Regions from separate parts of the Bradyrhizobium sp. STM 3562 genome, predicted to be linked through region 1. Evidence: predicted binding sites of a transcription regulator. Region 1 holds the regulator's gene; the other holds the start of a gene.
What was found. The regulator HrcA, encoded in region 1, represses chaperone genes, less so after heat shock. The targets are predictions, from matches to a motif close to GTTAGCACTCNCNNNNNGNGAGTGCTAAC.
Positions count from the first base shown of each region.

Region 2: groES (co-chaperone GroES) is a predicted target of HrcA. The motif match lies at 7,440-7,468, and genes of this name have one in related genera.

Region 1 covers NZ_CP120694.1:159,569-173,991, forward strand. The annotation lists gene P6U23_RS00735 (2,3-bisphosphoglycerate-dependent phosphoglycerate mutase) at 1-405, opposite strand, end outside; gene dapB (4-hydroxy-tetrahydrodipicolinate reductase) at 434-1,249, opposite strand; gene P6U23_RS00745 (DUF1330 domain-containing protein) at 1,412-1,714, opposite strand; gene pyrF (orotidine-5'-phosphate decarboxylase) at 1,810-2,520, opposite strand; gene P6U23_RS00755 (NADPH-dependent FMN reductase) at 2,528-3,106, opposite strand; gene P6U23_RS00760 (class I SAM-dependent methyltransferase) at 3,158-3,757, opposite strand; gene dnaJ (molecular chaperone DnaJ) at 3,963-5,099, opposite strand; gene dnaK (molecular chaperone DnaK) at 5,357-7,252, opposite strand; gene P6U23_RS00775 (hypothetical protein) at 7,641-8,579, shown strand; gene P6U23_RS00780 (transposase) at 8,586-9,029, opposite strand; gene grpE (nucleotide exchange factor GrpE) at 9,356-9,979, opposite strand; gene hrcA (heat-inducible transcriptional repressor HrcA) at 10,085-11,173, opposite strand; gene rph (ribonuclease PH) at 11,385-12,098, shown strand; gene rdgB (RdgB/HAM1 family non-canonical purine NTP pyrophosphatase) at 12,106-12,741, shown strand; gene hemW (radical SAM family heme chaperone HemW) at 12,731-13,906, shown strand; gene P6U23_RS00810 (penicillin-binding protein activator) at 13,914-14,423, opposite strand, start outside.
Region 2 covers NZ_CP120694.1:7,799,268-7,813,690, reverse strand. The annotation lists gene P6U23_RS36160 (ABC transporter ATP-binding protein/permease) at 1-28, opposite strand, end outside; gene P6U23_RS36155 (L-lactate permease) at 346-1,950, shown strand; gene P6U23_RS36150 (META domain-containing protein) at 2,245-2,661, shown strand; gene P6U23_RS36145 (IS630 family transposase) at 2,943-3,881, shown strand; gene P6U23_RS36140 (hypothetical protein) at 3,914-5,110, opposite strand; gene groL (chaperonin GroEL) at 5,230-6,873, opposite strand; gene groES (co-chaperone GroES) at 7,022-7,318, opposite strand; gene P6U23_RS36125 (hypothetical protein) at 7,654-8,163, shown strand; gene P6U23_RS36120 (protein phosphatase CheZ) at 8,434-9,207, opposite strand; gene P6U23_RS36115 (L,D-transpeptidase) at 9,531-10,325, shown strand; gene P6U23_RS36110 (DUF2076 domain-containing protein) at 10,400-11,263, opposite strand; gene P6U23_RS36105 (ChbG/HpnK family deacetylase) at 11,396-12,241, opposite strand; gene P6U23_RS36100 (glycosyltransferase family 2 protein) at 12,238-13,284, opposite strand; gene hisG (ATP phosphoribosyltransferase) at 13,398-14,375, opposite strand; gene P6U23_RS36090 (ATP phosphoribosyltransferase regulatory subunit) at 14,372-14,423, opposite strand, start outside.

The DNA of each region.
Region 1 (14,423 bases):
GCGCGCCAGCGTATCCTTCAGGCTTTCGCCGCCGGGCGGCGACACATCGTAGGACCGCCGCCAGATGTGGACCTGCTCCTCGCCCCAACGCTTGCGAGCGTCGTCCTTGTTGAGACCGGCGAGATCGCCGTAATCGCGCTCGTTCAGCGCGAGATTTGTCTTGGTCGCAAGCCCGGTCTGTCCGAGCTCGCCAAGAAGGATATCCAGCGTGTGCTGCGCGCGCTTCAACACCGAGGTGAAGGCGATGTCGAATTGCAGGCCCTTCGCCTTCAGCTTGTGGCCGGCATCCTTCGCTTCCTCGATGCCCTGCGGCGTCAGGTCCGGATCCTTCCACCCCGTGAACAGATTCTTCAAGTTCCATTCGCTCTGGCCGTGGCGCACCAGCACAAGAAGTCGCTCGCTCATTGTTCTGATTTCCGAAGTTGTTCGAGATCTAGATGTCGCCCAAGCCCAGCACGTCGGCCATGCTGTAGAGCCCGGGCTTCTTGCCATGCGCCCAAAGCGCCGCCTTCAGCGCACCATGAGCAAAGAGAACCCGGTCCTCGGCGTGGTGCGAGAGGATCAGACGCTCAAATGGACCGGCAAAGATCACGCTGTGATCGCCGGCGGCGGTGCCGCCGCGCAGGGACGCAAAGCCGATGTCGCCGCAGCGCCTTGAGCCTGTGACACCGTCGCGGCCGCGCGCCGAATGATCTTCCAGCTTGATGCCGCGGCCGGCGGCTGCGGCTTCGCCCAGCATCAGCGCGGTACCCGAGGGCGCGTCGATCTTGCCCCTGTGGTGCATTTCCAGGATCTCGATGTCGAAGCTTTCGTCCAGCGACTGCGCCACGCGCTTGACCAGCGCGGCGAGCAGGTTGACGCCAAGGCTCATGTTGCCAGACTTCACCACGACGGCGCGCGAAGTGACGCTGTTGATCACGGCTTCGTCCGACGACGACAGCCCGGTCGTGCCGATGACATGCACCAGGCCTCGCTCGGCGGCGATCGCGACATTGGCAATGGTGGCCCGTGGCACGGTGAAATCGAGAATGCCGTCGGCATTGGCCGACAGCGTCCAGAGATCGGCCGACAGTTCGACGCCGTTGGCGGGCAGGCCAGCGAGGACGCCGGCATCCTTGCCCAGAAGTTCCGAGCCGGGCGCCTCCAGCGCACCGGTCAGCACCGCGCCCGGTGTTTCCGAAATCACCCGCGTCAGCGCGCGGCCCATGCGGCCGCCGGCGCCTGCAACAATCAATCGCATGTCGGCCATGGTTCTTCCTCTTCGCCGCCTCTTGTAGCCGGGCCGGACCGTTCCAGCAACCGACCGGCGCGCACGCCGCTCGCGCCAAGCCGACCGGACTGAGGTCAGCCAGCCCGTGCCAGGGACAACGAAACAAGGCGCCGCCGGTGCCCGGCGACTCTCACCAGCGCTTTATGGCTGCGGGCCGTCGTAGCCCTCGATGATAATGAGATCGGCGGTCGAATGCGGCTGCCGCACCTTGATGTTGTCCTGATATTCCGGCGAGCGATAGCACGCGAGGGCCGTCTCGTAGTCCGGAAATTCGATCACCACGTTGCGCGAGCGGCTTTGACCCTCGACGCCTGTAAATTTGCCGCCGCGCACCAACAAACGCCCGCCGAATTTCTTGAAGATGGCCGGGTTGGCTGCTGCGTAGGCCTTGTAGCCCTCTTCGTTGTGAACGTCGACGCGTCCAATCCAATAGCCCTTCGCCATGTTCGTTGTTCCTCCTTCTTTCGTCCTCTGAGGCGTGATCGGATTAAGCTCGATCGGTTGCCCGGCGGCTCCGACCGATTCATCCTCATCGCAGTTTAACGAGCCGATGCCTGCGCGATCTCGACCACGATGGCCTCGGCCGCCGCTTTGGGATCGGCCGCTTCGAGAACGGGACGTCCCACCACGAGATAGTCGGCGCCCGCGGCGATCGCACGCGCCGGCGTCATGATGCGCTTCTGATCGCCGCTGGCCGCACCCGCCGGCCTGATGCCCGGCGTGACCAGGCTCAGCCGATCGCCGACCACCTTGCGCAAGGACGCCGCCTCCTCGGGCGAGCAGACCAGCCCGTCGATGCCGATCTCCTGCGCCTGCCGGGCGCGTGTGGCCACGAGATCGGCGACGCCGAGCCGGTAGCCGGCCGCATTGAGATCGTTGTCGTCGTAAGAGGTGAGCACGGTGACTGCGAGGATCTTCAAACCGGAGTCGGCGCGGCCCTCGAGTGCCGCTTTCATGGTTTGCGGATAGGCGTGCACGGTGAGAAAGGTCGCGCCGAGCTTGGCGATGCTTTCGACGCCGCGCGCAACCGTGTTGCCGATGTCGTGCAGCTTGAGATCGATGAAGACCTTCTTGCCCTCGTCCGCGAGCTTGCGCACCAGCGGCAGGCCGCCGGCAAAGGCAAGCTGATAGCCTATCTTGTAGAAGGTGACCGCATCGCCGAGCCGCGCCACCATCGCTTCCGCCGGCTCAAGGCCGGGCAGGTCGAGCGCCACGATCAACCGGTCGCGCGGAGCAATCTGGGACGGCATTCTCACCTCACATCATGCGCTGGGAAACATCGATCAACTGCCTCACCAGCGCTTTCAGCGCCTCGATATCGGCCGGATTCCTCAATCTGTCCATATCGTCATAGGCCTGATCCGCGAACGAAAGCGCGAGCTGGCTTGGAATCACGGTGGCCTGCAAGGCCGACAGAATCAGCCGCAAGGCTGCCAGCACCCGCGTTCCGCCGAGGCGGCCCTCCGAAGCGGCAGCGACCGCGAACGGACGCATCCGAAACACCTGACCGCGCGCCTCATGCGGATCCTGCACCCGGCTCACCCAGTCGATCGTGTTCTTCAATAGCGGCGGCACCGAGGAATTATATTCGGGGGTGACGAGCAGAATGCCGTGATGGGCGGCCATCATGCGCTTGAGATTGACCGCATTCTTCGGCACGCCGGATTTCGCCTGCAGGTCGCCGTCATAGATCGGCAGCGGAAAATCGGCCAGCGACAGCCGCGTGACGTCGACCCCGGCTTGTGCGAACTCGTAGGCCGCCTGCGCCGCGAGCTTCGCATTATGCGAGCCGGTGCGCAGCGAAGCGGGGATCACCAGGATTTTCAGTGCGGCCATGACCGATAATGCATTCGCCGTCATTGGCCCCGACGAATGCGCCGGGCGGATTTAACGCTTGCGATACACCCACACGCGCGCCGGCGGAAGATTCATCCAGATCCGCTCGGAGGCTTCCGTCGACACCCCGGGCAGCGATTTCGGGATCGGCGGCACCACCGAATAGGTATACTGGACGAAGGGCGCGCCCGGCGCCAGCGCCGTGAACGCGTCGCGGATGAGGCGGAGCCGCGTCAGCATCGGTTTGGTCACCAGCGGCAGGCTGGAGACGATCGCCGTCGCGGGCTGGCTCAGTACGTTCCAGAGCGTATCGCGCAGCCGGTAAGCATCGCCCTGCACCACTTTGGCCTGCGGATAGCGGTCGCCCAAAAGCGCGCAGAAGCCCGGATTATATTCGACCAGCACCAGTCGCTTCGGATCGATGCCATGGTCGATCAGCGCGCTGGTGATCGCGCCGGTACCCGGTCCAAGCTCGATCACCGGGCCGTTGGAATTGCGATCGACATATTGCGCCATGGTGCGGGCAAGCGGCCGACCCGAGGGCATCACTGCGCCGACATGGAGTGGCTTCTCAATCCACGAACGCAGAAAACGAACCTCGTCGTCGAGACGAGGCTTTTTCAACGTACGCACGGATGATTGCGAGGGCATATCCACTAACCAGACGGGACCGCGGCATCGCGGCGGATGTCAGAAAACAGTCACAAAGACGTATAGGTAGCCGACGAGGTGGTCAAGACGAACCGCCGCCGGGCCGGCCCTCCGCGCCCGACGTGATTTGACGATAACAGCATGCGTTCGCTGATGTTTTTGCGGCGAGCCGCGTGTGAAAACGAAACGGCCCGACGCATGGCAGCTAGCTGGTTGCCCGATTGCCGAAGAAATCCTTGACTTTGGCGAAGAAGCCTGCGGCTTCCGGCTGCGTCGCACCGGACGACAGCTTTTCGAACTCGGCCAGCAACTCCTGCTGCTTCTTGGTGAGGTTCTGCGGCGTCTCGACCATGACCTGGACGTACATGTCGCCCATCTGGCGCGAGCGCAGCACCGGCATGCCCTTTGACGCAATGCGGAAACGCCGGCCGGATTGAGTCCCCGCAGGGATCTTCACCTTGGTCTTGCCCTTGTCGATGGTCGGCACCTCGAACTCGCCGCCCAATGCCGCCGTCACCATCGAGATCGGCACGCGACAATGCAGATCGGCGCCATCGCGCTGGAAGAACGGGTGCGAGGCCAGGGAGAGGAAAATGTAAAGGTCGCCGGGCGGGCCGCCGCGAACACCGGCCTCGCCTTCGCCCGCAAGCCTGATCCGCGTACCGTCTTCGACGCCCTGCGGGATGTTGACCGAGAGCGTTCGCTCGCGCGCCACCCGGCCCGAGCCCGAACAGGACGGGCAGGCGTCTTCGATCATCTGGCCGCGGCCCTGACAGCCTGGACAGGTCCGCTCCAGGGTGAAGAAGCCCTGGGCCTGGCGCACCCGACCCGCCCCGCCGCACATGCCGCAAGTCTTCGGCTTGGTGCCGGCCTTGGCACCGGTGCCCGAACAGGCCTCGCAGGTGACGGAGACCGGAATCTCGATCTGCGCGGTCTTGCCCTGAAAAGCTTCCTCGAGCGTGATTTCCATGTTGTAGCGCAGATCCGCGCCGCGCTCGCGGCCGCCGCTCCTGCGCTGCCCGGCCATGCCGAACAGGTCCTCGAAAATATCGGAGAAGGACGACGCAAAGCCGGCGCCGAAGCCCGCACCGGCGCCGTTGAACCCGCCGCCGTTCTCAAAAGCGGCGTGACCGTAGCGGTCGTAGGCCGCGCGTTTCTCGCTGTCCTTGAGGACCTCGTAGGCCTCGTTGATTTCCTTGAAGCGGATCTCGCTGCTGGCATCGCCCGGATTGCGGTCGGGATGCCATTTCATGGCAAGCTTGCGAAACGCCGCCTTCAACTTGGAATCGTCGGCGTCACGTTCGACCCCGAGGGTTTCATAGTAGCAGCGCTTGGTAGACATTGCTGAACTCTGCTGAGCCAATCGCGGTTATCGTAGCGCGCGAAATCGCCGCGCAACGGCACCCATACCCTTGCCCCTCACGGGGAAGGTGACGGGTTCAACATAATTGATTGACGTTGACCGATCGTAACAGGCGGGGCTTGCGCACCCGCCAAACCTTTCGAAGGCGAGTCGCCCGGGGGCGGCCTCCCCCTCATCGGGGGAGGCGCTTGCGGAGTGGAGGATTCCACGCGCCCGCATGACGACCCTCGCGGGCTCTAAGCGGACTTCTTCTTGTCGTCGTCGACCTCGGTAAACTCCGCGTCGACGACGTCGTCCTTCGCCGCGGCCTTGGCGGCATCGCCTTCGGCCTGCTGCTTGTACATGGCCTCGCCAAGCTTCATCGAGACCTGAGCCAGCGTGTTGGACTTGGCCTTGATCGCCTCGGCGTCGTCGCCCTTCAGCGCTTCCTTCAGGTCGCTGACCGCGTCCTCGATGGCGCGCCGCTCGCTTTCCGCGATCTTCGAGCCGTGCTCGGCCAGCGCCTTCTCGGTGGAATGCACCAGCGCATCGGCATGGTTCTTGGCGTCGACCGCCTCGCGGCGCTTCTTGTCCGCGGCCGCATTGACCTCGGCCTCCTTGACCATCTTCTCGATGTCGGCTTCCGACAGGCCGCCGGACGCCTGGATGCGGATCTGCTGCTCCTTGCCGGTCGCCTTGTCCTTGGCCGAGACGTTGACGATGCCGTTGGCGTCGATGTCGAACGTCACCTCGATCTGCGGCATGCCGCGCGGGGCCGGCGGAATGCCCATCAGGTCGAACTGACCGAGCATCTTGTTGTCGGCCGCCATCTCGCGCTCGCCCTGGAAGACGCGGATGGTCACCGCGTTCTGATTATCCTCGGCGGTCGAGAACACCTGGCTCTTCTTGGTCGGGATCGTGGTGTTGCGGTCGATGATCCGGGTGAACACGCCGCCCAGCGTCTCGATGCCGAGCGACAGCGGGGTCACGTCGAGCAACAGCACGTCCTTGACGTCGCCCTGCAGCACGCCCGCCTGGATCGCGGCACCCACGGCGACGACCTCGTCGGGGTTGACGCCCTTGTGCGGCTCCTTGCCAAAGAGCTGCTTAACGACTTCCTGAACCTTCGGCATGCGGGTCATGCCGCCGACCAGCACCACCTCGCCGATCTCGCCGGCGGTCACACCGGCATCCTTCAGCGCCTTGCGGCAGGGCTCGATGGTCTTCTGGATGAGATCGTCGACCAGCGCCTCGAACTTGGCGCGGGTCAGCTTCATCGTCAGATGCTTCGGACCGGATTGATCCGCGGTGATGAAGGGCAGGTTGATTTCAGTCTGCGTGGTCGAGGACAGCTCGATCTTCGCCTTCTCGGCAGCCTCTTTCAGGCGCTGCAGCGCGAGCTTGTCGTTGCGCAGGTTGATGCCCTGCTCCTTCTGGAACTCGTCGGCCAGGTAGTTGACCAGCCGCATGTCGAAATCTTCGCCGCCCAGGAAGGTGTCGCCGTTGGTCGACTTCACCTCGAAAACGCCGTCGCCGATCTCCAGAATCGAAATATCGAAGGTGCCGCCGCCGAGGTCATACACGGCGATGGTGCCCGATTTCGATTTGTCGAGGCCGTAGGCGAGCGCAGCCGCGGTCGGCTCGTTGATGATGCGCAGCACCTCGAGCCCTGCGATCTTGCCGGCGTCCTTGGTCGCCTGGCGCTGGGCGTCGTTGAAATACGCGGGAACGGTGATGACGGCCTGATCGACTTTCTGGCCGAGATGGGCCTCCGCGGTCTCCTTCATCTTCTGCAGGATGAAGGCGGAGATCTGCGAGGGCGAATAGGTCTTGCCGTCGGCTTCGACCCAGGCATCGCCGTTGGATGCCTTGACGATCTTGTAGGGGACGAGCTTTTTGTCCTTCTCGACCATCGGGTCGTCATAGCGGCGGCCGATCAGCCGCTTGACTGCGAAGAACGTGCGCTCGGGATTGGTCACCGCCTGGCGCTTGGCCGGCTGACCGACGAGGCGCTCGCCGTCATCGGTAAAGGCGACGATCGACGGAGTCGTCCGCATGCCCTCTGCGTTCTCGATGACCCTGGCGTTTTTGCCATCCATTACGGCAACACAGGAATTGGTGGTGCCGAGATCGATCCCAATGACCTTTCCCATGGTCTCTTATCCTTCCGTTTGCGGCAGGTTGGCTGAGCCCTGACGGCGCCCTAATCCGAACCCCCTCTAGATCAAATACTCGCGATATTGCGACGGTGAGCCTCATATAGGAGGGGCCCATAGGCCCGCAAGGACCGGACCGCAACCTTGGCCCATGAAAAGCCCTTCCATTTGAAAGATAATATCGGCCGGCGTCCCCGACCTTGTTAACAATACGATTGGCACGGGAAGGCGCGACCGCGACCGGGCCGGCGACATCGCGCACCCTGTTGCCGCCGTGTCAAAACCGCTAAAAGCCGCCAAATTGGATGGAGAGGGCCCCTGACGCCACGAGGGGCCGCGCAGGCCGACCATCGAACGGCCTCAATGCAACCCAAAAAGGTCCTTCATGAAGCCTCTTCGACTCCTGACCGCTCTCGCCTTGCTCATGGCGGCGATGCGGCCCGCCTTCGCTGCCGATGCCATCTTCCCGAAGGGCCTGCGGGTCGGATTGACGCCGCTGGTCGGTCTTGCTCCTTCAAAGACCTTTTCCGGATTTGAATCGGAAGACCACAGCGTCAAGGTGCTGGTGGCAGAGTTGCCGGCAGCCGCCTATGGCGAGGTCAAGAACGCGTTCACCGCCAACCCGGCGGGCACAGGCAGCGTCAAGCCCGAAAGCATCGAGACGACGGCCGGGACGGCTTACTACACGGCCGAAACCGCCAAGGACGGTGCCGCGACCGTGCGGCGCTATTCGATGATCCTGCCGGGCGGCACCTTCTCCGGTTATGTCGCCGTGCAGGTCCCGGAGAATGCCGCCAAGATTTATTCCGACGATGCCGTTCGCCAGATGTTCGCTTCGGCGACCATCCGCAAGGAGGTGCCCGTCGAAGAGCAACTTGGCTTGCTGCCGTTCAAGCTCAGCGATCTCGCCAGTTTCAAGAACGTCAGAACGCTGGCGCCGGGCGCCGCCATCATCCTTGCCGACGGCGACGAAGCCACCGGCTTTGAGCCCGCGCCGTTCATGATCATCGGCGTCATCGGCGCGACTCCGCAGGAGCCGGATGACCGCGCCCGCTTCGCACGGCAGGCGGCGACCCAAATCCCCGGCGTTCGCGAGGCGAAGATCACGGTGGCCGAACCAATCCGGATCGACGGCATGCCGGCCTATGAAACGCGGATCGATGCGATCAGCGGCAAGGACAATACCCCTGTTACCGTCGTGCAATGGCTGCGCTTTGGCGGGGCGACCTCGCTGCGCATCGTCGGCAGCGCGCCGCGCGATCAATGGTCGGCCGCCTTTCCGCGCTTCCGCGCCGTGCGCGACGGCATCCAGCCCAAGAGCTAGCGCGTTTCACGTTTTGATGGAATCGTATCCGGCGTTTTCGAAATAGTTGCTGCATTCGTTGGGCTGGATGGTTGTGACGAGGCTGCCGATATGGCGGCAAATCTCGTCGATCGTGCGCTTTTGGGCGGTGCGCATCCAGTGCTTGATCTTGGCGAAGGCCTGTTCGATCGGATTGAGGTCCGGCGAGTATGGCGGCAGATACCAGAGCCTTGCGCCGGCGGCTTTGATCAGGCGGCGCAGGGCCGCCGACTTGTGGCTGCCGAGCACCGGCTTACGGTGGCCGCCTATCTTGCCAGGCGCTACCGAGCCGGTCTGGCGATGACGCTGCGACCACTTCACCACGGACGACACCGCAACGCCAAACCTCGCTGCGACCGAACGACAGCTCTCACCCTTCGCAACCGCCGCAACAACACGCTTACGCAGGTCATTGGAAATTGGTCGAACCATCGGATGCTGGCCTCCAGTCCCAGCCAGCATCTTGAATCACATTCGCCCCAAAACCGGAATCCCTCCCGATTCAATTAAGCTGTGAACCGCTCTAGGAGCTAGGCTGGGCAGATCGAAGCGAGCACCCATCCATCACCGTCATCCCAAGAGGCTCGCCGTGCGAAGCAGGGCGAGCCTCGAAGGATGATGGCCCCGCTGCTGCGAGAGCCGGCCATCGCCCTTCGAGACGCTTGCTCCGCAGGCTCCTTTCGGGGTGACGGTGACAGATGAGCGTTCGCTTCAGCGTGAGACAGTCGTCACGCCCCAATAATGACTTGAACCGCCGATCAGGCCGCGCTGCTCGGCTCGTTGCCGTTGGCGGCCGTTGCCGCCGGCTGCTTGGCACCGCCCTTGGACACGCCGACCAGCGCCGGCCGCAGCACGCGCTCGCCGATCGTGTAGCCGGACTGCACCACCTGCACCACAGTACCTGCGGGAACCGAGGGATCGGGAACCTCGTACATGGCCTGGTGGAAGTTCGGATCGAACTTGCTGCCTGACGGATCCAGCCGCTTCACGCCGTATTTTTCCAGCGTGTTGTGCAGCGACCGTTCGGTCAGCTCCACGCCTTCGATCAACGCCTTGAGCCCGGGGTCGGCATTGGCGCGTGCTTCGGCCGGGACCGCGTCAAGCGCGCGCTGCAGATTGTCGGCGATATCGAGAACATCGCGTGCGAAACCCGTGATGCCGTACATCCGCGCATCAGCCACTTCCCGGGCCGTCCGCTTGCGCAGGTTCTCCATTTCGGCCAGCGTGCGCAACATCTTGTCGCGCGCGTCCGCAGCCTCTTTCGCCAGGGCCTCGGCCGAGGCCGGTTCAGGATCGTCGGGCATGACGTAGGGCTTCGAGACCACCGGCTCGTTGGGCTGCGCCGGGTTTGCCGGATCGTTCTTAAACTCGGAATCGGACATAGACGGCCTTTTCGAGAAATCGCTCGGTTGACTTGAGGGCTTTGGGGTCCGCGCGGGATATCGTGCTTTGGGGGACGAAAATCAAGCGCTCGTGATTCCCTCGCGTCAGCCGCCCAGGATGCGGCTGACGATCCGCGCCGCATAGTCCACGGTCGGAATCACGCGCGCGTAGTTGAGCCGGGTCGGCCCGATCACGCCGAGCACGCCTACGATATGGCCCGCAGCGTCGCGATAGGGCGCGACGATGGTGGAGGAGCCCGACAGCGAGAACAATTTGTTCTCCGATCCGATAAAGATGCGCACGCCCTCGGCGCTCTCCGCGCGCCCGAGCAGATCGATCACGCCGCGCTTGGTCTCGAGATCGTCGAACAGGAGGCGGACCCGCTCGAGGTCTTCCAGCGCATGCAGATCGTCGAGCAGGTTGGCATGCCCGCGCACGATCAACTGGCGATCTTCGCTCTCGCCGCCGGACCAGCTCGCAAGGCCCGCGGCAATCACTTTTTGCGTGAGCTGATCGAGCTCGGCGCGGGCGTGCGCCAGCGCGGTCTCGAGCTCGAGCCGCGCTTCGGCGAGCGTGCGGCCGCGGATCCGCGCATTGAGAAAGTTGGAGGCTTCGGTCAGCGCCGAAGAGGGCACGCCCGGCGGCAGCGTCAGCACGCGGTTCTCGACCTGGCCATCCTCACCGACCAGGATGACCAATGCGCGTTCCGGCTCGAGCCGCACGAACTCGATGTGTTTCAGCCGCGCATTGGATTTCGGCGTCAACACCACGGCAGCCGCCCGCGTCAGCCCTGACAGCCGCGTCAGGGCCTCGCCAAGCGCGGCCTCCACGGATTGTGCGCGCCCGACCGCCACGAGCTGGCTCTGGATCGATTGCCGCTCATCCTGGGTGAGATCGCCGATCTGCATCAGGGCGTCGACGAAGAACCGCAAGCCGAGCTCCGTCGGCAGGCGCCCGGCCGAGGTATGCGGCGCGTAGATCAGGCCGAGCTGTTCCAAGTCCGCCATGACGTTGCGCACCGAGGCCGGCGACAGCGGCACGGCGATGAGCCGCGAGACATTGCGCGAGCCGACGGGTTCCCCGGTCGCGAGATAGCTTTCGACAATTTGACGAAAAATCTCCCGCGACCGCTCGTTGAGCTGCGCGAGCCCCGCAGGCGGCATCATCAGGTGGATGGGATCGTGTTGGGCCAATCGTCACTCCATCAAGCGGCCTGGAGCAGGGCCGCGCTCCGGTCTCCGCATGAGCGGGATCTGTCCGGTTTCCGGATCATGCTCATAATTTGTTCGTCCGTGGCCCCTCTGACAAGCGGGAGATCGGGCGAGTTAAGGGCTTGCCGCCCTGCCGTCCCCCTCCTACAAGCTCCCGCGAGTCACATTCTTTGCCGGATTTTGGAGGATTCCCATGCGGCCGAGCCGCCGTGCCCCGGACGAACTACGCGCCGTGACCCTGGAACGCGGCGTCGTCAAATATGCCGAGGGTTCATGCCTCGTGAAATTCGGCGACACCCACGTGCTGGTGACGGCAACCCTGGAAGACCGTCTGCCGCCCTGGCTGAAGGGCCAGGGCCGTGGCTGGGTCACCGCCGAATATGGCATGCTGCCGCGGGCGACGTTGGAGCGGACCCGCCGCGAGGCATCCGCCGGGAAACAGAACGGCCGCACCGTCGAGATCCAGCGCCTGATCGGCCGCTCGCTGCGTGCCACGGTGGATCTGGAAGCCTTGGGCGAACGCCAGATCACGATCGATTGCGACGTGCTGCAGGCCGACGGCGGCACCCGCACCGCCTCGATCACCGGCGCCTGGGTTGCCCTCGCCGATTGCATCAACTGGATGAAGGCGCGCAACATGGTGAAATCAGGCGTGCTGCGCGACAATGTCGCGGCCATTTCCTGCGGCATCTATAACGGCACGCCGGTGCTCGATCTCGACTACGCCGAAGACTCCGAAGCCGAGACCGACGCCAATTTCGTCATGACCGGGGACGGCCGCATCATCGAGGTGCAGGGCACCGCGGAAAAGACGCCGTTTTCGGAAAGCGAGTTTCTGGCGCTGATGGCGCTCGCGCGCAAAGGCGTGGCGCGGCTGGTCGATCTGCAGAAGATGGCGGTGGCTTAAAGAACTCATGCATCGGCAGATCACAGGCAAGCTCGTCATCGCGACCCACAATCCCGGCAAGCTCGCCGAGATGCGCGAGCTGTTGGCGCCACATGGGGTCGAGGCGGTGTCAGCGGGCGAGCTTGGGCTGTCCGAGCCGGACGAGACCGGCGATACTTTCTCGGCCAACGCCCGGATCAAGGCAGTCGCCGCGGCAAAAGCAGCGCAATTGCCCGCTTTCGCCGACGACTCCGGACTTGCGGTGGATGCGCTCGGCGGCGCGCCCGGCATCTTCTCGGCGCGCTGGGCCGGGCCGAATAAGGATTTCAACACGGCGATGGCGCAGATCGAACGGCTGTTGCAGGAGCGCGGCGCCACGACGCCCGACACGCGGCGGGCGCATTTCGTTTCCGCGCTTTGCGTTGCCTGGCCCGACGGCCATATTGAGGAAGTCGAGGCGCGCGCCGACGGCACCTTGGTCTGGCCGCCGCGCGGCACGGCCGGCTTCGGCTATGATCCGATGTTCATGCCCGATGGTTTCGATCGCACCTTCGGCGAGATGACCAGCGTCGAAAAGCACGGGCTGCCGCCGTTGGGACTGGGCCTGTCGCACCGCGCCCGTGCCTTCGTCAAGCTTGCGGAGATCTGCCTTGATGCGCGCTAGGGTAGGGCAGGGCACGCAGACGCCGACCGCCTTCGGCGTGTATGTGCATTGGCCGTTCTGCCTTTCCAAATGTCCCTATTGCGACTTCAACAGCCATGTGCGGCACGCGGCGATCGATGAAGCGCGCTTTGCGCGCGCCTTTGCGCGCGAATTGGAAACCACGTCTGAACGCATTCCCGGCCGCACCGTCACCTCGATCTTTCTCGGCGGCGGCACGCCCTCGCTGATGCAGCCGCAGACGGTGGGCGCAATCCTGGACGCGATCGGCAAATCCTGGCGCCTCGCGCGCGACGTCGAGGTGACGCTAGAAGCCAATCCCACCAGCGTGGAAGCGACGCGCTTTGCCGGTTATCGAAGTGCCGGCGTCAATCGTGTCTCGCTCGGTGTGCAGGCCCTCGACGACGCCTCATTGAAGGCGCTTGGACGCCTGCACAGTGCGCGGGAGGCGCTGGATGCCGTCGCCATCGCACGCAAGTCGTTCGAGCGTTACTCCTTCGACCTGATCTATGCGCGTCCCGAACAGACGCCCGCAATGTGGGCCGAGGAATTGCAGCTTGCGATCGCGGAGGCCGCGGAACATCTGTCTCTCTATCAACTGACGATCGAGGAGGGCACGCCCTTCTTTGGCCTGCACGCCGCCGGCAAGCTGAAAACGCCGGGCGAAGCGACGGCACGCGCGCTTTATGATGTGACGCAAGAGGTCTGCGCGCGGCACGACCTGCCGGCCTATGAAATCTCCAATCACGCGCGCAAAGGCGCGGAATGCCGCCACAACCTGGTTTACTGGCGTGGCCAGGAATATGCCGGCATCGGTCCCGGCGCGCATGGCAGGCTCGATATCAACGGCACGAGACACGCGACCGCGACGGAAAAGCGACCCGAGGCCTGGCTGATGCGCGTCGAAGCAAACGGCCATGGCGTCGTGATCGACGATTGCTTGAACAGCGAAGAACGCGCCGACGAGTTCCTGCTGATGGGACTGCGGCTTGCGGAAGGCATCGATCCCAAGCGCTACGCCGCGCTCGCCGGCCGGCCGCTCGATCCACGTCGCATCGCGCTGCTGCGCGAAGAGGGCGCGATCGCGGTTGGAACCGATGGGCGGCTGCGCGTGACGCAGGCCGGCTTTCCGGTGCTTGACGCGGTGGTGGCGGATCTCGCGGCGTAAGCTCTTTCTACGCGCCAAAGCTCTTCGGCGATCCCGCGACCGGCACGCTGCTGCCGGAGCCCACCCGCATCACGGCCAGGCCGCGTTCGTTGGTACCGTCGGAGCGGAAGCGGAATAGCCCGTCAATGCCGGCAAAGCCGGAGGGATTGGTCAACACCTCCGACGAGAAGCGCGGCCCGCCTTGCGTCCTGGCCAGCGCCGCGACGAGTGCCACCGAATCATAGGCTAGCGTCGCGGTCCGCACCGGCTCGGAGCCGAATCGGGTGCGGTACCGCCCCGAGAAGGCGCGGAAACCGGACGGATCGGGCGCCGCGAACAGGCCTCCTTGCAGCGACGCGCTGGCGTAAACGCGCGGATTGTCCCACAACCCGGTGCCGAGCAACTGAATGTTGCGCAAATTCGCGCCCGCCGCGCTCAGCGCATCGGCCGTCGCGACCACCGAGTCACCGTCATCCGCAAGCAAGAGCGCGTCGGCTTGGCCGAGCGCTTGCACCACCGTGCGTGCGGGCGTTGCGCG
Region 2 (14,423 bases), 840 kb from region 1:
TCGCGAGTGTCGAGCGGATTTTTTTCACAGATCAGCATCTCCTGGGAGCGAATTTAAGGGCCTGAAAGACAGCCTGAATTCGGCCTAATGGGGCTCTGCCTAGACTAAAGTCGTAAGTATCGCTGTCGGGGTTGGCTTGTCCGGGCCTTCGAGTCAACCCTAGCATGGGCGCAACGGCGAGGGGTGGCGCGCCTTCATGATTTCGCGAGGTTTTGAGGAGGGTTCGGTAGTTCCCGAATCTCCTGAACTCACGTCGCGCATTGCCAAGGCACTCCGCAACGGCGCCGGGCTACCCGGTCCGTCCACGCCGGCCGGGCGCCCAAAATGGCGTGGGGAGGAAGCGCAATGTTCAAGCAAATTCTCGATCCTACCGGCAATATGTTCATCACCTGGCTCGTCGCCTTGGTTCCTGTCGCGGCGCTGCTTTTCATGCTGGCGGCTCTTCGCTGGTCGGCCTGGATTGCGACGCTCGTCGGTTCGCTTATTACGCTTGCGCTCGGGCTCTGGGTCTGGCGCATGCCCCTCGATGAGGGCATTCGCGCCTATGTCTATGGCGCTGCGACGGGCATATGGAACGTCAACTGGATCACGTTCTGGGGCGTGATGCTTTTCAACACGCTGGTGGTCACCGGCACGTTCGACAAGCTGCGGCGCTGGCTGATCGCGCAGGGAACGCAGGATGTCCGCGTGCAAACCATCCTGTTTGCCTGGGCCTTCGGCGCGCTCCTGGAGGGCCTCGTCGGCTTCGGTTACCCGTGGGCATTTGTCGCGCCGATCCTGATCGCCCTCGGCATTCCCGATCTCGATGCCATCCGGGTTGCAGCCATTGCCAACAACGCGCCTGTCTCCTACGGGGCGCTTGGTGCACCGATCATCGCGCTCGCGGCCGTCACGGGCTATCCATTGCTCGCGCTGTCGGCTTCGATCAGCAAGATCGTTGCGATCCTGGCGCTGCTGCCGCCGTGGATCCTGCTTTATCTCGTATCGGGCAAGAAAGGCATGTGGGAGGCGTGGCCGCTGGCCGTGGTCGGGTCGCTCGCCTATATCGCCGGCCAATTGCCTGTCGGCACCTATCTCGGTCCCTATCTGCCTGACGTGGCGGGGGCGATCGTCTGCTTCGTTTGCCTGCTGCTTCTGCTCAAGGTCTGGCAGCCCAGTCAGATGCGAGGCTATGGCGGTGCGCCGTTGACGAGCACTGGGACGGCGGCCGGCCATGGTCTTTCCGGCGGCGACATCGTTCAGGCCTGGCTGCCGATCGCCGTGCTGATCGTCATCGTGGTCGCCTGGACAGGCCCGTGGTCCAAGCTGCCGAGCATCGTCTTGTTCCACACGCAGGTCACCGCGGCATCTTCGATCGCCGAGGGAGCGACGATCGCGGCGATCTTCAACTGGACGCCGTTTGTCGGGGGCTCGGCCATCCTTGCATCATGGATCGTCGTCGCACTGCTGCTGCGCGTGAACAGCCTGCAGCTTGCCGAAATCTGGAACAAGACCTGGACGCAGATGTGGGGCGCCTTGCTCGTCGGCGTGTTCATCTTCGGCCTGGCCTATGTGTACAATTTCTCCGGCATGGCGGCTTCGCTTGCGAAGGCGTTCTCGTCGATCGGCTCCGCCTTCATCGTCGTTGCTCCGATTCTCGGGTTCATCGGCGTCGCTCTGTCAGGCAGCAACACATCCACCAATGCGATGTTCGGCAAATTCCAGGCGTTGGTCGGGCAGATCCTGGGCTTCCCGCCGCTGCTGCTGCCGACCGTCAACTCGGTTGGCTCGGAGATCGGAAAGCCGATCGCGCCGCAAACCGCGAGCGTCGGCGTGTCGACCACACGCTTCGTGCGCAATGAAGGTGAAGTCATCAGGCACAACTTTATGTGGACCTTGGTGTTGCTCTGCTACCTGATCCTGATCAGCGTCGCCTGCTATCTTTTCTTCCCGGGGATCGCCAAGCTCTGAGGCGTCAGGGCATCGTTGCGAGCACAAGCGACGAATGTCGTAACAACAATCCCCGCGGGGCCGCTGGTGCCGCGGGGATTTCTTTTTGGTTTAGTTTTTGAGTGCGCGAGCCTGTTCAACGCCTCATCCATCCCATAGAAGGGCGCAATCTCTCCTGCGTCGTTCCGGGGCGCGCAAAGCGCGAAGCTCAGACGCGCAATTGCGCATCGGGAAAACCTCGGGATCCCGGCCTCGCTCGCGTTTTGCGAGCGCGCCGGAATGACGAGGCACAGCGGAAAGGATTAGCGAGGTCGTATGGTTTTGGTGAAGTCAGCTCTTGTCCAAGCGAGCGCAGCCTTGGCCCTGCTCGCGTCCACAGTAACTCTTGTCTCGGCGCGCGCTGACAACAGCTTTCCCTTTGGAATGGAAATGCAGCTCGATGCGTTGCCTCAGCCCGGCTCGAAACGGATTCCCGATCTCGATATCGGCGACAATGGCGAAACCGTTCTCGAATTGTGGTGCAAGGGCGGCAAGGGCCAGTTCTCGGTCGCGGGCAATACCGTGATCTTCGTCGCCGGCGCGATGCAGGACCGCGCTTGTCCATCCGATCGCGCTCAGGCCGACGATGAGCTGATCGCCGCCTTGAGCCAGGTCACCAATTGGAAGCGCGAAGGCGACCTGGTGTCCTTCATCGGCCCGAAAATCCTGCGCTTCCGGATCAACACGAACTGAGATGGGATTGCTGGATTGGCCCGGCTGCCTTGACCGGAAGCGAGCGCTCATGCCGCACCGTCATCCCTGAGGTGCCGTAGCGCAGCGAAGGCCTTGAAGGATGAACGGCTCCGCTGTGAGAGCCGGGCCGTCGCCCTTCGAGACGGCCGCGTTGCGGCCTCCTCAGGGCGACGCGGGTCAGTTTCAGAGCTAGAGCGGGTTGGGATCGAATTGAATCGTAGGGGATTCCCAAATCAGGCGAACCATGATTCATCCTCAAGGCCGGGAGGAGGCTGGCAGGGATGGCGCATGGGGAGGCTCTTCGGATTCGGGTGATCAAGGCCGTGGTTGAGGACGGCCTTTCGCGGAACGAGGCGGCGCGGATTTTCCGGGTCGGGATCGCGAGCGCGATCCGTTGGGTGAAGGAGTTCGAGGAGACGCGCCGCGCGGCGGCTTTGCCCACCGGCGGGGACCGACGTTCCGTGCTGAAGCCGCACCGGGATTGGTTGCTGGAACTGCGTCGTAGGGAGAACGATCTGACGCTCGATGCGATCGCCGAGCGTCTGCTTGGCACGCACGGCGTGGAAGCCGACAAGTCGATGCTGTCGCGCTTTTTCGCCGCGGAGGGGATCAGCTTCAAAAAAACCGTGCGCGCCAGCGAACAGGATCGTCCCGACGTCGCTGAGCGCCGGGAAGCGTGGCGGCGCGCGCAGAAGGACCTTGGTGGCCGGTTGATTTTCCTCGATGAGACTTGGACGACGACCGCGATGACACGTCGTTACGCCTGGGCCGACGTCGGCGCACGCGCCATCGGCGATGCCCCGAACGGCCATTGGAAGACAACGACGTTTCTTGCGGGCCTCACCTGCGAGGGGTTGATTGCACCTTTTGTGCTCGACGGGCCGATCAACGCCGAGTGTTTCCTGGCCTATGTCGAGCAGATCCTCGTCCCCGTGCTGCGCCAGGGCGACACCGTGATCCTCGACAATCTGTCGAGCCACAAGAACGAAGAGGCCGCTCGCCTCATCGCAGGCGCCGGTGCGCGCCTACTATTCCTGCCGCCCTACAGCCCCGATCTCAATCCGATCGAGATGGCATTCGCCAAACTCAAGGAACTGTTGCGGCAAGCCCAGGCCAGAACCGTCGACGCCCTCTGGGATTTCATCGGACGCACCCTGAACCTGTTCACCCCTGAAGAATGCGCCAACTACGTCCGTCATTGCGGATACAATCCGCTTTGATCGCAACAGGCTCTAGCGGCGTATGGCGCCGCTCATTTCCACGCCGACTTGTCGGCGTCCCAGCGTTGGCCGTTCAATTCCTTGGCCAGCGCTTCGATGGAGCCGGAATCGTCCTTCTGATCGCCTTCCTCCTCGCCGGAGGAATCGTCTGACAGGATGAGCTTGGCGCCGGCATTTTCATCGTTGGTCGAGATCGCGGGAGTGCCGATCCACAGCATCAGCCGGTCCGACGCGCCGGGCCGGTCCGGTGCGACCAGGCCGACCACCTCGACCGTCTCGGTGAGGCCGAGGGCGGGATAGAGCTGGCTCGGCCGCTTGAAGCTCAGCTTCAGCTTGCCGGTCGTGCTGTTCCAGTTCGACGCGGAGAGCTTCGCCGCAAGCGTCTTCGACAGGACATTGCCGACCGCATTTGCGAGCTTGTCCTTGTTCAGCTTGCCGCCGTCGCGCCAATCCGCGGCGGAAATACGGATCGCACGATCCATCTCGACCATGCCGGTCGTCCATCCGGCGGCGGTCACGCCGGGAAAGGACTTTGCCTTCTCGATCAGCCCTGGCGCGCGCTCGGGGTCGACCGAAAGATTGATGGTCTGCTGACCGGCGCGCATGGCGTCGCAGGTGACGGCGAGGCTGCTCACGCCGACCTCGACGTCCTGGCCTTTCAGGCTCTTTAGGAAATCCAGCGCCGCATCCAGCTTGATCCGCACCCCGACCGACTCCGGCGACACTTCGGTGAAGTCCTTCGGCTGCGGCGTGATGCCGTCATCGGTGGACTGGCTGTCCTGGAACTCGCGCTCGCTGATGTCGGAATTGTCGGTCGAGGCGACCTCGGTCACATCTTGGCCGATGGCGATCTGGCCGCGGAATTCGAAGGTGTCGCCGGTCGGCTTGCGCGTCAGCTTGACCGTGACGGGCGCCTTATCCACGAGGCTCTGCGTCGTGCCCGACAGCGTCTGTCCGTTGACGGCAAGATTGACGACGAACCGGTCCTTGCGATCGGAATTCTTGTCCACGGGATAGCAGACGTCGAGCACGGCGGCGCTGACCGCCTTGCCCTGCCGCGTCTCCTTCAGGATCGCGTCGGCATTGCCGTCCATCAGACCGTCGATCGAGGTGAAATATCTGATCTCGTTCGCGCCCGGAGTGATCCTGGCGGGGAGCTTCGTATCCGCAAGAGCAATACCCGACCACGTGATCAAGAGGCCGCTCAGGCCAAGCAATAGCGCGCGCATATGAAGTTCCTGTTCCATCGATTCAGGGCAGGTGAGCAGGTGATCTTTTAAGAGCGACGTGCCCAAAAAAGAAGGCCGCCCGGAGGCGGCCTTCGATTTCATTTTTTGGCAGGTCGGGGTCAGAAGCCCATGCCGCCCATTCCACCCATGCCGCCACCGCCGGGCATGGCCGGCGCAGGCTCCTTCGGCAGTTCGGCAACCATGGCTTCCGTCGTCACCAGAAGGCCGGCGACGGAGGAGGCGTCCTGCAGCGCGGTGCGCACTACCTTGGCGGGATCGATGATGCCCTTGGCAACCATATCGACGTAGTCCTCGGTCTGGGCGTCGAAGCCGAAGGTCTCGGACTTGTCCTCCAGAATCTTGCCGACCACGATCGAACCTTCAAGGCCGGCGTTTTCCGAAATCTGGCGGACCGGCGCTTCCAGCGCCTTCAGCACGATGTTGATGCCGGCCTGCACGTCGGGGTTATCGTTGTGGATGCGGCCGACCGCCTTCTTGGCGCGCAGCAGCGCCACGCCGCCACCGGGAACGATGCCTTCCTGCACCGCCGCGCGGGTCGCGTTCAGCGCGTCCTCGACGCGATCCTTCTTCTCCTTCACCTCGACCTCGGTGGCACCGCCGACGCGGATCACCGCGACACCGCCCGCGAGCTTGGCCAGACGCTCCTGCAGCTTCTCACGGTCGTAGTCCGACGTGGTCTCCTCGATCTGCGCCTTGATCTGGGCGACGCGCGCCTCGATGTCGGGCTTCTTGCCGGCGCCGTTGACGATCGTGGTGTTCTCCTTGTCGATCACGACCTTGCGGGCGCGGCCGAGCATCTTCACCGTGACATTCTCGAGCTTCATGCCGAGCTCATCGGAGATGAGCTGACCGCCGGTCAGGATCGCGATGTCTTCCAGCATGGCCTTGCGGCGATCGCCGAAGCCCGGCGCCTTGACGGCCGCGACCTTGAGGCCTCCGCGCAGGCGATTGACCACCAGCGTAGCCAGTGCCTCGCCTTCGACATCTTCGGCGATGATCACCAGCGGCTTGCCCGACTGCACCACCGCTTCCAGCACCGGCAGCATCGCCTGCAACCCGGAGAGCTTCTTCTCGTGCAGGAGGATATAGGCGTCCTCGAGCTCCGCGGTCATCTTCTCGGCATTGGTGACGAAGTAGGGCGAGAGATAGCCGCGGTCGAACTTCATGCCCTCGACGATGTCGACCTCGGTCTCGAGCGACTTGTTCTCCTCGACCGTGATGACGCCCTCATTGCCGACCTTCTGCATGGCCTGGGCGATCATCTTGCCGATCGCCGCATCGCCGTTGGCGGAGATGGTGCCGACCTGGGCGACCTCAGAGGAGGAGGCAACCGGCTTGGCCCGCTTCTCCAGATCCTTGACCACGGCGGCGACCGCGATGTCGATGCCGCGCTTCAGATCCATCGGGTTCATGCCGGCAGCCACCGACTTGCCGCCCTCGCGGACAATCGCCTGCGCCAGCACGGTCGCCGTGGTGGTGCCGTCGCCCGCGGTGTCGTTGGTCTTGGAGGCGACTTCGCGCAGCATCTGCGCGCCCATGTTCTCGAACTTGTCCTCCAGCTCGATCTCCTTGGCGACGGTGACGCCGTCCTTGGTGATGCGGGGCGCGCCGAAGCTCTTCTCGATGACGACGTTGCGGCCCTTCGGACCCAGCGTCACCTTGACGGCGTTGGCGAGAATGTCGACGCCGCGCAGCATGCGCTCGCGCGCATCGCCGGCAAATTTTACGTCCTTGGCAGCCATCACAAAACTCCTGGAATGATTGGGATTGGGTGGGCGTAGCGCCTCTCCGCTCGTCGTTGCCGGGCTTTGCCCGGCAATCCATCTCGGAAAATGATGGATGCTCGGGTCAAGCCCGGGCATGACGGTGGAGAGCGTGGCGGTCGAGGGCCTACTGCAGCACGCCCATGATGTCGGACTCCTTCATGATCAGGAGTTCCTCATTGTCGATCTTGACCTCGGTGCCCGACCATTTGCCGAACAGCACGCGATCACCGACCTTGAGGTCGATCGGAATCAGCTTGCCGGACTCGTCGCGTCCGCCGGGTCCCACCGCGATGATCTCGCCCTGGGAGGGCTTTTCCTTGGCGGTATCGGGAATGATGATCCCGCCTTTGGTCTTTTCCTCGGCGTCGATGCGTTTCACGACGACGCGGTCATGCAGCGGACGAAATTTGGATTTAGCCATGGCATTTCCCTTTGCAGGCTCGCTTTGCAGGTCAGGTTGATTCGCAGCTCAGGTCGGTTCGAAAGTGCAACAGTGACCGGCCATCTCATGCGCGCTTCGTTCGCGCTGTGCAGGCCGTATCGTTGGCAGTCGTGCTCTCGGAGTGCTAATTGTGGCCCGAAATATGGCCTGGCGCCGATCCTGTCAAGCAAACGGCCTCAAGCCCTTCTTGATGACGAGTGAGGACATTGTTGAACGAGACCAATTCGGAACACGGAACGGTAGTGGTTGCTCCCACGGCGGTTTTAGGCTTGGTTGATGGCGGGTGCGACCGCCATCCAGTTCGGGGGAATATCATGGTCAGTTTGGGGTGCGCGCGGCCGGTTCGAAATCTGTCGATCGTCGCGGCATTATCGATATTTCTGGGGGCCTGCTCGAGTTTTAGCCTCGGCACCTCCACGCCGGGGCCCGCGCCTGAGCCGGGGGTGGAGCCGGAATTGCCGGCGTCCATCCGCGCCGACGAGTTGGTCGGCAAATGGGGTCTTGCGTCCTACCAGAATCCCAGTGATCGAGCCCGCACCGAGGCGCAGGCCAAGGCGCAGTGCAAGCAGCCCTATGTGATCGGCGCCGGCACTTCGGGCGGCGTAGTCATGCACCTGGCCGACCAGGCAACCCCGCAGGAATTGCGGCTGAAGGGCAGCCGCGCCGGCAAGAATTACATCGGCCCGGCCGGCCCACCCGGCGGCGAGCAGGATCGCGAGGTCATTTCCTTCGACGGCCGCGTGCTGATCACGCGCTTCGTCGATCCAGACGCCGCCAACCGCTACGGCAACATGGTCTATGTCCGCTGCGCTCCGCGGGCTTGACAGCAACACGCGTCATTCCGGGGCGCTCGCGTGAGCGAGCGAACCCGGAATCTGGAGGTTGTGTCGCGAGAGTGCGGTTCGCGGCTAGAGCATGATCCGGAAAAGTGCGCAGCGGTTTTCCGAAAAGATCATGCTCAATCAAAGAGCTAAAGCGCGATGACGCTCATCGCGCTTTAGGTCTCGCCTCGGAATGACGGACCAAGACAACGAGCAAACAAAAAACGCCGGCGCTCTGCCGGCGTTTTGTTTTGATTGCGATTTCGATCGTGCTCAGTCGAACAGGGCGTCGATATCGTCCTGCGAGGCATGACCGGCATCGCCCTCGAGCTTCGGCCCGTTCAGTAGCTTTTCGTCGTCGCCCCGCGTATCGATGATCGCCGGCGAGTGTGCCTTGATGGCGTCGACGCCGCCCCAGATCTCCATCATCTCATTGATGTGGTGCTCGATGAACTTCATCGTGTTCATCACTTTATTGATGCGCTGTCCGGTCAGATCCTGGAAGTTGCAGGCTTCGAAGATCGAGACCACGCGCTCCTGGATGTCCTCGCTGAGAATCTTCTGCTGGTCCGGCGAGTTCACCTTGGCCAGCGCACTTGCCGCCTGGTCGATGAACTCGGCGGCCTCGAGGATCCGCTGCGTCGCCTGCTCGGTGCCGTTGGCGACCGCGCCGAGTTCGCCATTGACGCGGGCCATCTCCTGGCCGTCAAAGCTCTTGCCGTGGATCGCGGCGATCTCGCGCTTGGTGCGATTGATGGCGTCGTGGATCAGATCGAGCTCGACCTTGAGCTTCTCGCATTGCTCGATCTGCGCGCGGTAGGTTTCCAGCAAGGCCTGCGTCTCCGCCATTTCGCGCGAGGCCGTGTCTGCCAGCACCGAGGCGGCTGCGCTTTTGCTCGGGCCTGCCATCTGGGCGCGGATCGCGCGCAGCTCGGCCATGATTTCGCGGTGCATCGGACCGACGTCGCCGCCTTCGACTTCCTCGACTGTCGGCACGTCGATGCCGATAGCTTCTTCAATGCGATACCGCTTGCGATGAACAGCCATCACGGCTCCCCCAACCTTTCTTCCTCGCAACTCTTATGCAGACGCTCTTTAACATCGGGTTCACGCCGGAACTTCTCGGAAAAGACGGACTGATGGTTTGGCAAACCGGCAATTAAGAACGCGATTAACCATGGCTCCGCCGCGTTCATCGAAAATAAACGCTAGCGATTGAATCCGCGGTTCGTTGCAGACGTGGTGAATCCAAACGCGGCTTTCGTTTACCAAACCGAGGCGGTTTTGATTCTAATTCTCCGGTCATAGCGGCGCGGCGAACTTCCCGCTTGCCGCAAAGTCGAGCAGACGAACCAGTACAGAGTACGTCGATGTTGAAGAGAACCTCTCTCGCGCTGCTTGCCGGCGCGTCCTTTCTCGGCACGGGCATTGATCATGCAAGGGCGATCGATGCCGCAAGCCCTCCCGGCCCCACCGTCATCTACGCCAATCCGCCTCAGCCGACCGCGCCGATGCGCACCGCTTATACCGAGCGCTCAAGCCTCGGCGGCGGCTTCATCGAATTCCTGTTCGGCGACCGGCCGGTGCAGGATCCGCGCTATCAGCCGCAGCAGCCGATCTATCAACAGCAGCCCGCTTATTACGTGCCGGCTTATGCGCCGGCGCAGCCGCGGCAGCTCGATCCACAGGATCAAACCTATGATCCGACGCAGCCTCCGTTCGATCCGAAATATGAAAAGCAGGAGGTCGAATATGACGGCAAGGAAGGTCCCGGCACCATCGTGATCGACACGCCGAACAAGTTCCTGTTTCTCGTCGAGGGCAATGGCAGGGCATTGCGCTATGGTATCGGCGTCGGCCGTCCCGGATTTACCTGGTCCGGCGTCAAGACGATCACCGCCAAGCGCGAATGGCCGGATTGGACGCCGCCGGCGGAAATGCTGGCCCGTCGTCCCGACCTGCCGCGCCATATGGCAGGCGGGCCGGAAAACCCGCTCGGCGCCCGCGCGATGTATCTGGGCTCGACGCTCTACCGCATCCACGGCTCCAACGAGCCCTGGACGATCGGCACCAACGTGTCCTCAGGCTGCATCCGCATGCGCAATGAGGACGTGATCGATCTCTACGGCCGCGTCAATGTCGGCGCCAGGGTCATCGTGCTTTGAGATGAAAACGGCCGCGCAAGGGGCGGCCGTTTTGTCTCTGCAATAAACTTGGTCCGTACGATGAAGGTGGGCGCTCAGGCGTAGTCGTTGCCGCCGTCATCGTCGCCGAAGTCGCCATTGTCGGCGAAATCGTCGTTGTCCATGTTGTCGCGATCGTCGCCGTAGTCGGTCTGATCGTTCGAGGCCTGGTCGAACAGCGAGGAGCGCGAATTGTCGTCGCGACCCTCGCGCGAGGAGCCGATGTCGTTGACGCCGGCGTCACGCGCCAGCGAACTGTCCGACTGATTGCCCCACGGGCTGCCGCGGTCCTCGACCACGGTTGTCGGCTCGACCACCGTCGTCGGCGCGCCGAAGCCGTAATGCGAGCCGCCCATCATGTTGCGGATGCCGCTCATCAGCAGCGAACCACCGACCATGCCTGCCGCGGCCGCTGCTGCGGTACCGAGGAAGGAGCCGCCGGCACCGCCGAACGGAGGAGCGCCATAGGACTGGCCGTAAGGTGGCTGTCCATAGCCCGGCTGTCCGTAGCCCGGCTGGCCATAACCTTGCTGGCCGTAGCCCGGCGGCTGCGATTGCATCACCTGGCCGCTATTCCAGACGGGTCGGCTCGGAGGCGGGACATTGGGCACGGAGCCGCGCTGCTGAGGTTGGCCGCCCTGGCCGAAAATCGCATCGCGCATGGAATCCAGAAAGCCGCCGCCGGACTGCTGCTGTTGCGGCGCTTGCGCCGCCGCCTCGAGTTGCTCGATGTGTTCATTGGCGCGCTTCAACGCCTCGTCCTGCAGCAGCACGGTTTGCACCAGCGGGTAGATCGCGTTCGGCGCCTTTCGCAAGCCCTCCGCGATAGCGGCGGACGCCTCCGGATCGCGCGGGGCATTTTCCAGCTTGGCGAGCCGGTCGAAAAGTTCGTCAACCAATTGGCGTTCTTGCGGGTTCATGGTCTGTCTCCAGCGGCTTCTCTTGGAAAGCGCGCTCAAAGATGTAGGGCCGGTTCCATGTCGCCTGTAGTGCGGTTCCGAATTAAATTTAGGTATGCGACATCGCGTCCGCGCTCTTGTCGTCCGCGCCCTTCAGCCCAATGTGACCTGTTTTTCGGCGAGGAGGGCCGGGAATTCTTCTCCTGCCAGATAGGCGTGCTCCCGCTCGCGCTGATCGGTGAAGGGGTCGAGGCTGGCCAGAACGTCATCGACGAATCCGGGATGGCACATCACCACGGCCTGGTCGGGCAAGCCTTCGAGAAATTCGCGCATCAATCGGCCGAAATCGGGCATTCTGGAAAAATCATAGGCGCCGGCGAAGGCGGGATTGACCGCGATGCCGGCGTGCGCCGCCCGCGTGCGGAATTGCGCGCTCAGGGTATCGAGAAAGAGCGCCTTCGGGGCGTTGAGCCGGCCGGCCAAGGGTCCCGGCCGACCGGCCTGGCGAACCCAGGCCGTGGGCGCCAATTCCTTCACCGCGCCGAGGAACGCATCGCGTACCACCGGGAAGAGCTGCACGTGCTGATGGCCGTCGACAAAGTCCGGCGCGCGACCGAACATCTCGCGGAAGGCTGAAAGCTGCAGCTTCAATTCGGCATTGACGATCTCAGGATCGAGCCGCCGCAACAGGCCCAAGCGAAACAGTTTCGCGAAGGGCGGAAACAGGCCGCCGTCAAGCGGGCGGAAATGCATCGAGAGCGGACGGAACGGCGCGGTCAGCGTGGCGTGCAGGCCGATGGCGCAGCGCGGGCTCGCGCGCGTCGCACTTTCCAGCGCGTGAACTTCCTCGCGGCCGATCGCGGGGCCGACGACCATGACGGAGGTGGCGTTGAGACGCCCGCGCTCGATCAGGTCACGAATGCCGCGGTTGACGCCGGGACTGATACCGTAGTCGTCGGCGCACAGCCAGATGCGGGCGAGCGGCGCGGCGGCGCTCATTCGGCCGCGGTCCTTTCGCCGGCGCTCTCGTCCCGCTCCGCCTCGAAGCGCTTCTCGCTGTGTTCGGCCACGAAGTAGATCGGACGCGCCTTCAGCTCCGACAGGATCTTGCCGATATATTCGCCGACGATGCCGATCATGATGAGCTGCACGCCGCCGATGGTCATCAGCCCGACCACCAGCGAGGGATAGCCAGGCACCTGTTTTCCGGTGGTCCAGACTTCCCAGATGATCGACAGGCCGAACAGGAATGCGGCCGAGGCGAGCAGAACGCCGAGCAGGCTCGCAAAACGCAGAGGCGCCACCGAGAACGAGGTCAGGCCCTCGATCGACAGGCCAAGCAGCCGCATGAAATTGAAGGTGGTGACGCCATGCGCGCGCGGCGCCGGCTCGTAATCGACCCGGATCTGGCGGAAGCCGATCCAGCTCGCCAATCCCTTGAAGAAGCGGTTGCGCTCGGGAAGCTGCCGCAGCGCCGCGACCGCGCGCGGTGAGAGCAGGCGGAAGTCGCCGGCATCCTCCGGAATCTTTTGCCGCGCGCCCCAATTGATCAGCGCGTAAAAGCCATGCACCGCAAGACGCCGCAAGAATGATTCATTGTCGCGATGGGCCTTGGCGGTGTAGACCACGTCATAGCCGCCATCGATCCAGTGGCTGACGAGCTGTTCGACCAGCGCCGGCGGATGCTGACCGTCGCCGTCCATGAACAGCACGGCGCCGAGCCGGGCATGATCGAGCCCTGCCATCAGCGCGGCTTCCTTGCCGAAATTGCGCGACAGCGAGACCACCTGAACGTCGAGCGTATCGGCCGGCAAAGCGCGCGCGATCGCAAGCGTTCCATCCATGCTGCCGTCGTCGACATACACGATCTCGGAGCGAAGCGCATAGCGGCGGCGCAGCGCCTTGGCGAGCTCGCAAACCCGCTGGTGCAGCGCGGCCAATCCCGCTGCTTCATTGTACATCGGCACGACGATCGACAGCCCCTTCGCCGCGGCGTCCGCCGCAGTGGTGGACAGGTTCGAAACGTCGCTACCCAGCATCATCGATCGGATTTCCCAACTCGTCCCACAGTTAACAAGTTAACATATTGCAATCATGCGCCCTTGTCGCCATCGCGCGGGGCTTCGTCTCGTCGGCGCGCGCGAGGTACAATCGGTCACGACCGCAGGAATGCGTCGAGCCTGGCGAACAGCGGGTTTTCGCGGTCCAGCACATAGTCCAGCGAGGCCACCGATACCGTGTCGGCGCCGTGGTCGCGCAGGAAGCTGCCGAGCGCATAGATCTGCGCCGGCGGACAGTGCAGCGTCAGCATGCCCGACGAGGTCGGTCCGCCGAAGGGCGCGACCACGCCGAAGCGGTTGTGCGCCTCGGCCAGCATTGCTGCATCGCATCCTTTGAAACGGGTGCGGACCTCGCGGTATTTGCTGGCGCGCGAGCGCGCGTGAATGTGGTCGAGGATCACGCGTGCCGTTTCGCGCGCATCGCTCGACCAGTCGGCGTCGCGCGAGGCGACGAGATTGGCCTGGCTGCGCAGGATCACACCGTCATCGAGCACCTTCAGCCCATTGGCGGCCAGCGTCGCGCCGGTCGTGGTGATGTCGACGATCAGTTCGGCCGTGCCGGTCGCGGGCGCCCCTTCGGTGGCGCCGGCGCTCTCGACGATGCGGTAATCGACCACGCCGTGCGAGGCGAAGAAGGTGCGGGTGAGATTGATGTATTTTGTGGCCACCCGCATGCGCCGGTTATGCTGGGCGCGGAAGCCCGTGGTGACGTCATCGAGATCGGCCATGGTGCGCACGTCGATCCAGGCCTGCGGCACGGCTACCACGACATTGGCGTTGCCGAAGCCGAGGCCGTCGATCAACAGCACGCGCTTGTCGGCGTTGACGATGCTCTCGCGCACCAGATCCTCGCCGGTGACGCCCATATGTACGGCGCCACGGGCCAATTGCGCGGCGATCTCGCTCGCCGAGAGATAGGCGATCTCGACATTGTCGAGGTCTACGATGGTGCCGCGGTATTCGCGGGCGCCGCGCGGCTTGGCGAGGGTAAGGCCGGCACGGCTGAAAAAGGCTTCTGCGTTTTCCTGCAGGCGGCCCTTGGACGGGACCGCGAGAACGAAGAGGGCACTCATGATGTCCTCGCGCTGCGGCTATCGGCAGGCTTGCGGCCAATCCTGGTC